2 regions of the Arthrobacter sp. CAN_A6 genome follow, and region 2 is predicted to be linked to the other one. Evidence: riboswitches for the same ligand, from Rfam matches in the RefSeq annotation. Region 2 holds a riboswitch; the other holds the start of a gene.
What was found. Region 2 has a riboswitch for glycine ahead of IWX75_RS15840 (glycine dehydrogenase (aminomethyl-transferring)). Riboswitches for the same ligand answer to the same signal wherever they lie in the genome.

Region 1: linked by a shared signal. The riboswitch ahead of gcvP (aminomethyl-transferring glycine dehydrogenase) and the one ahead of IWX75_RS15840 (glycine dehydrogenase (aminomethyl-transferring)) in region 2 are both predicted to bind glycine.

What each region holds. Positions count from the first base shown of each region.
Region 1 covers NZ_JADOUV010000001.1:203,023-206,424, reverse strand. Annotated here, with positions in the region: gene gcvP (aminomethyl-transferring glycine dehydrogenase) at 1-1,272, opposite strand, end outside; glycine riboswitch at 1,449-1,551, opposite strand; gene IWX75_RS01000 (LLM class flavin-dependent oxidoreductase) at 1,797-2,828, shown strand; gene IWX75_RS00995 (class I SAM-dependent methyltransferase) at 2,846-3,402, shown strand, end outside.
Region 2 covers NZ_JADOUV010000014.1:21,476-24,877, forward strand. Annotated here, with positions in the region: gene IWX75_RS15825 (DUF4913 domain-containing protein) at 1-317, shown strand, start outside; partial or broken gene IWX75_RS15830 (lipoyl synthase) at 472-702, opposite strand; gene IWX75_RS17895 (FadR/GntR family transcriptional regulator) at 976-1,551, shown strand; glycine riboswitch at 1,549-1,646, shown strand; glycine riboswitch at 1,648-1,755, shown strand; partial or broken gene IWX75_RS15840 (glycine dehydrogenase (aminomethyl-transferring)) at 1,807-2,167, shown strand; gene IWX75_RS15845 (pyridoxal phosphate-dependent aminotransferase) at 2,668-3,402, shown strand, end outside.

The DNA.
Region 1 (3,402 bases), on a different contig from region 2:
GGTGGTCTCGTCGCAGGAGATGCCGAAGTGGTCGGCGTCGATGCGGCGCAGGTTGAAGCCCTGCTCCTCGGCCTGCTGCACGAGGTCGGCAGCCTTGCCCGGCGCCTTCACCAGCAGCGTGTCGAAGAACTCGGTGTGGACCACTGTGGCATCGGTCCCGGCCAGCAGGTCGGCGAGCTGCACGGCACGCTCGTGCGTGGTGCGCGCGATGGCCTTCAGCCCCTCCGGCCCGTGATACACCGCGTACATGCTGGCGACGATCGCGAGCAGTGCCTGCGCGGTGCAGATGTTCGACGTCGCCTTCTCGCGGCGGATGTGCTGCTCGCGGGTCTGGAGTGCCAGACGGTAGGCGGGCGCGCCGTCAGCGTCCTTCGAGACGCCGACGAGCCGTCCGGGGAGCATGCGCTCGAGTCCCTTGCGGACGGCCATGTACGCGGCGTGCGGCCCGCCGAAGAAGAGCGGGACACCGAAGCGCTGGGCCGAGCCGACGGCGATGTCGGCGCCCTGCTCGCCGGGAGGGGTGATGAGGGTCAGTGCGAGGAGGTCTGCGGCGACGGTGACGAGTGCGCCACGCTCCTTGGCGGCGTCGATCACTGCCTTGTAGTCGCGGATGGCTCCCGAAACGCTGGGCTGCTGCAGGACGATGCCGTTGATGTCGCCGTCCGGCAGTCCGGTCGAGAGGTCGGCGATCTCCACTTCGAAGCCGAGGGCTTCGGCGCGGCCGCGCACGACGGCGACGGTCTGGGGGAGGGCGTCGGCGTCGATCACCGTGCGGCCCTTGTTCTTGCCGGTGCGGCGCATGAGCAGCACCGCTTCGGCTACGGCGGAGGCTTCGTCGAGCAGCGAGGCGTTGGCGATGTCGAGGGCGGTGAGGTCCTGCACCATGGTCTGGAAATTGAGGAGCGCTTCGAGGCGTCCCTGCGAGATCTCGGGCTGGTAGGGCGTGTAGGCCGTGTACCAGGCGGGGGATTCGAGCACGTTGCGGCGGATCACGGGGGGCGTGACGGTGTCGAAGTAGCCCTGCCCGATCATCTGGACCGCGGTCCTGTTCTTCCCCGCCATGGCACGCAGCTGGACGAGGACCTCCGATTCGCTCAGCGCGCCGGGAAGGTTCAGTGCGCGCTCGGAACGGATGCTGGCAGGTACAGCGATGTCGACGAGCTTGTCGATGCTGGGGTAGCCGAGCACCTCCAGCATCCGACCGGCGTCGGACGGGCGGGGGCCGATATGCCGGTCTGCGAAGGTTGAAGCCGTTTCCGGGGAGGCTGTCATGGGAACTCCATACGTCAGGTGGGTGCGCGTGGGTGCGCCTACGTGGTGGGTTCCTCCCCGCTCTGTAGGGGACCTGAGAGTTTCCGCAAGGCATGAACGCCTGCTTGCACCGTCGGTGAGCGCCGCAGGTTCCGCGAGAAAACGCGGGAGGATGCAGTGCTGCTTTCCAGAGTTGCCTAACCGCAGCGGTACTGGGCCTGAGAGATTCCTGGGGAGGATTTGCTCCTACGGCGCCTACCGGAGTCGACTTTCGCGGTAGAACTCTCCCGCTGCAGGTCAATGGCGTATTCAATTGTGTGTGGTCCTTCTCACAAGCTTACCGCGTGGTGGTGGGTCGGGCAAAAGCCGGCCGAACTCTCGCGGTATCGAGGAATGCGCACCGCAGGAAGGGAGACCTGGACGAGCCGAAGGCCCCGACACGAACCATGCATCTGCATGCGGATCGGGAATGAGGCCCGGAACGGCCGCGTTGTAGCTCCCAGGATCCAGAGTGGGTCGACTACAAGGACACGGGAGCGTCAACCATGGCACGGCACCTCGAACTGGGACTGGATACCTTCGGCGACGTCACGAGGGGAAGTGACGGCACACTGGTTCCCTACCCGCAGGTGATCCGTAACGTGATCGAGGAAGCCGTGCTGGCCGACCAGGTGGGAATCGACTTCTTCGGTGTCGGCGAACACCATCGGGACGATTTTGCGGTCTCGGCGCCCGAGACGGTCCTTGCCGCCATCGCCGGCAGGACCACGCGGATCCGACTGGGCTCGGCCGTCACGGTCCTGAGCTCCGATGACCCCGTCCGGGTGTACCAGCGGTTCGCAACTCTCGATGCGGCGTCCAACGGGCGCGCCGAAGTGATCCTCGGCCGCGGGTCCTTCACCGAGTCCTTCCCGCTCTTCGGTTTCGAGCTCTCGCAGTACGAGGAGCTCTTCGAGGAAAAGCTGAGCCTCTTCGCCGAACTCATCAAGGAAGAGCCGGTGAACTGGAGCGGCCGCACCCGCCCGGGCCTGACCGACCATCGCGTCTATCCGCCCACGGAATCCGGGCGCCTGAAGACGTGGATCGGCGTCGGCGGCAGCCCCGAATCCGTGGTGCGCGCCGCACGCTACGGAATGCCCCTCATGCTGGCCATCATCGGGGGCGATCCATCCCGCTTCGCACCCTATGTTGATCTGTACCACCGCGCCCTCGCCCAACTGGGTCGGCCGACGCTCCCCATCGGCGTGCATTCGCCCGGCTACATCGCCGACTCCGACGAGCAGGCCCGCGAGGAGCTCTGGCCCGACAACCGGATCCTGCGCGACCGCATCGGCGCCGAGCGCGGCTGGGGCCCTACCACAAGGGCGGAGTTCGACGCCGAGGCCGACGGCGGCTCCCTCTATGTGGGCTCGCCGGAGACCGTCGCGAGGAAGATCGCCGCCACTGCGACCACCCTCGGAATCGACCGCTTCGACATGAAGTACAGCGCCGGGCCGCTGCCGCACGAAAAACTGATGCACAGCGTAGAGCTGTACGGAACGAAAGTGATACCGATGGTGCGCGAGTTGCTGGCGTGACGTCCTAAGGTGGCCTCATGCCGAATTTCATCGACCAGGCCCGCATGGTGCCGCGGGTTGCCCTCCTCTCCACGCGGGCGCCCCGGGATCCGACCAAGGCCTGGGAGGGATACTGGAGCCGCGTGCGGCAGACCGGAGCCGGCGGAGAGGTGTTGTGGGACTCCGCTTCGGACGCTGAGTGGAACCAGTACGAAGGTCTTATCCAGAAGTGGATGGACCTCACCCTCCCCGTTGTCGACGTCGGATGCGGCAATGGGACGTTCACACGGCGGCTGGCCCGCGTTTTCCCGCTCGCCCTCGGCGTCGATGTCGCCCGAAGTGCGGTCGACCGGGCTGAACTGGAGTCAGCCGATCTTTCGCGAACCGACTACCGCGCTGCAGATTTCACGACGGCGGGCACCGGGGCGGCGATCCGCGCGGAGTACGGACTGGTGAACGTCTTCGTCCGTGGCGTGCTTCACGTCCTCCGGAAGGACCAGCAGCGAGCGCTCGCACGGAACCTCGCTGATCTCGTTGTGGGCAATCCGGGAAAAGTGCTGCTGACCGAGACGAACTTCCGGGGCAATCCGCTTGC
Region 2 (3,402 bases):
CGGACTTCCTCATCCATCACTATGCCCGCCCCGTGGACCCGATGGGGCACGAGAAGGAGTTCACCTGGTGCAGCAGCTGGTGGGCGCACACGGAGGCCGTTAGTCGCCTCAGCGCCCTGTGGAGGGCGTGGGAAACTCTGAGGCTGGATGGGGGAACCGGCATGTCCGACTGGTGGAGGAACCACGCTGATCCGACGATGCGGGCACTGTTCTACAGCAAGGGACCTTTCAAGGGGTGCACGTTGACCACCCATGCACCAGCCAGCAAACCGCTGCCTGTTGTGCCGGCGCCGGAAGGCCTGTTTTCCAGCCCGTAGGACCCGGGCGCAGAAAGAGATGCGATCAGATGACTTCTTCGCTTGGTACTGCACCAGCACCACAGTGGTACAACCAAACTCAGCGGCAGCGGCCGAGCAGCTTGGCGTTGGCAGAACAAGATCAGTGCGAGGACCTTATTAGAGGCATTGTGCGTTAGCCGGCGAGAAGTGAGGATGCTTCCTGGGAGGCGGAGCCGGAGTCGTCGAGGTGCGCGAGTTCTGAGGGCAGTTCGAGGCCCTTCTTGCGCATGGCCCGCGCCCAGAGGCGGCCCGCACGATAGGACGAGCGCACAAGCGGGCCGCTCATGACGCCGAGGAAGCCGATCTCTTCCGCCTCCTCACTCAGTTCGACGAATTCGCCGGGCTTCACCCAGCGATCGACCGGCGTCTCGGCATTGCGCGCCTCGATGCGCAGCAGGCGAGGCTCTCGGGGGCAAGGCTCACAGCGAAGCTCCTTTTGACTGGATGGACCCGCTGTAGCCGGGCAGTAGTGGTCCCCGTTGTGTGGGGCTGCAGTAGCTTGCTTGATCGCGGGGACTTTCGATGGACGGCGTGCCTGGTTCTTGTCGAGGTGCAGCGGGGACCCTACGGAGGAACCTATGTGTGCTTCCGTCCGACTGTCGTCGCTGACGTGCTCCCGAAGTTGAACCCTGAGGAGGTGGAGGACGTCCTGACGTTCCGTGGCGTCCTTGAGCCCGCAGCGGCATCACTGGCCGCTGGGGCGCGGCTGTCTCCGGCACAGCGCAGCCACCTGCTGAAGGCTCTCGATGAAGTCTCTCGGGCGTCGACGGGTGAATACCGCCCAAAGGATGCCCGATTCCATGTCGCGATTGCCGAGGTGGTCGGATCGCCGAGCCTCGCCCATGCGGTGGCGGATGTACGTTCGAAAGTTAGCGACCTTCTGGATCGGATCCCGCTTCTTGAGCCGAACCTAGAGCACTCGAACCGGCAGCATCAGGACATCGTCGATGCAATCCTTAGGGGCGATGTGGAGGGCGTCCCAGGATCACCTTCATGGCACCGCTTCGCTGCTCCGAGGCTTCCTCGCCCCTACCTGAGCGGGCACAAAACACTATCGATGCGCGGTGCATGTTTCCGAGTTCCCTACCCTTACAGGGTCGTAGGTCTAGGTCATGTCCCGCTGCTGCAGGCCGGTCGCGAACCCCACATTTGCGTATTCGACAGGTCTAGCGCTAACGTGTGTCGCGTATCACTACAAGTGAACTGCTTATGATCTGCGGCGGGAGAGTTCTGCCGGTACGTGTAGCAGGCGCCGTAGGAGCAAACCCTCCCCGGGAATCTCTCAGGCCCGTGTACCGCCGCGGCAAGGCAACTCTGGAAAGTAGTCCGGCCAACCGGACTCACCGGCGGTGCAAGTGGCGTCCTGCTATCAGCAGGGCAAAACGGAAACTCTCAGGTCCAATACAGAGCGGGGAGGAACCCAAGTCATCGTGGCGCGTTGCGCTGCCTGAATTATGGAGTTCCTTTCATGACGGCTCAATCTTCTCCGGCCATTTTCGCTGACCGCCATATCGGTGCCCGGCGCCAGTCGGACATCGACACCATGCTCAAGGCTGTGGGCTACGACAGCGGCGACGGTCTCGTTGACAGCGCGGTTCCTGACTCGATCCGTATTGACGGACCGCTCTCATTGGGCGATGCCCGCAGTGAAACCGAGGTACTGGCTGAACTCCGTGAGCTGGTGGCCAAGAATAAGACCGTCGTTCAGATGATCGGGCAGGGTTACTACGACACCATCACGCCACCGATCATCCGTCGCAACGTCCTGGAAGCTCCCGCTTGGTACACGGCCTACCACCCCGTATCAGCCCGAGATCTCGCAGGGCAGGGCCTAAAACGTTTTGTCCTCCGTCTTCCGGAGGGCTTTGTTGCCGAGATCGGGGAGTTCCATGGATTCAGCGTTGTCTTCTGTGCGTGATGAGGTATTCCGACGTAACCCGGGTGAGACGGAGTTCCACCAGGTTGTGATCGAGGTCTTAGACTCTCTGGGCCCGGTGTTCAGGAAACATCCCGAGTTCGTGGACGCTGCAGTATTGGGGCGGCTGTGTGAACAAGGAAAACCATGACAACAAGCCCGCAAAATATGCTAACCACCAGCGTCGGGGAGCAGCCTGAGGTTCAGGAGGAAACTTGTTCCGGTGAACCGGGTAGCCAGGACTGCCCCTACTACATCGGCCCGGAAACGGACTAAGAACCACGTCCGCAAAAAGTTCCTGGCCGTGGGCCTCGGAAAGGCACCAGTCAACCCTGCCTAACCGCCGCCACGACGCAAAAGCAGCAATTATTACCGAAGAAGATCGATCACAATCTCGATGAGGAGTGGAACAGCATGCAGCAACTCGCGAACCGGCTCGAACGTCTGGGCACCGAAACCGCCTTTAGCGTCGCCCAAGCCGCGGCCGCCTGGAAGGCGAAGGGGAACCTCGTGTACCCCTTCCATCTCGGCGACATCAACATCCCGACGGCCCCGCATATCGTCGAAGCCATGAACCGGGCCATCGCCGACGGCTATACGGGCTATTGCCCGGGCCCCGGCATCCCGCAGTTGCGCGAGGCACTCGCCGACGATCTTGGGGCCCGCCGAGGTATTGAGTTCACCCCTGACAACGTGGTCGTGATGACGGGCGGCAAGCCCGTGATCACGAAATTCCTGCAGACGGTCATGAACCCCGGCCAGGAAGTGCTCTATCCCAACCCCGGCTTCCCGATCTACGAATCGCAGATCGAGTACCTCGGTGGCACAGCGGTGCCTTACCGCTACCTGCCCACGAGCGAGGGCTTCGCGATCGATCTCGACCAGGTGCGCGCATCGATCACCCCGAATACTGTCGCAATCATCTACAACGACCTGCAGAACCCCATCTCGGCTGAGTCGACGTCGGCCGAGCGGGAGGCTATCGCACAGCTCGCCCAGGAGCACGACCTCTGGGTACTCTCCGATGAGGCGTACTTCGAGACGCGCTATGAGGGTGTCTCCAGCTCCATCGCCTCGCTTCCCGGCATGGCGGAGCGCACCGTGATCCTCTACACGTTCAGCAAGAAGTTCGCCATGACCGGATCCCGT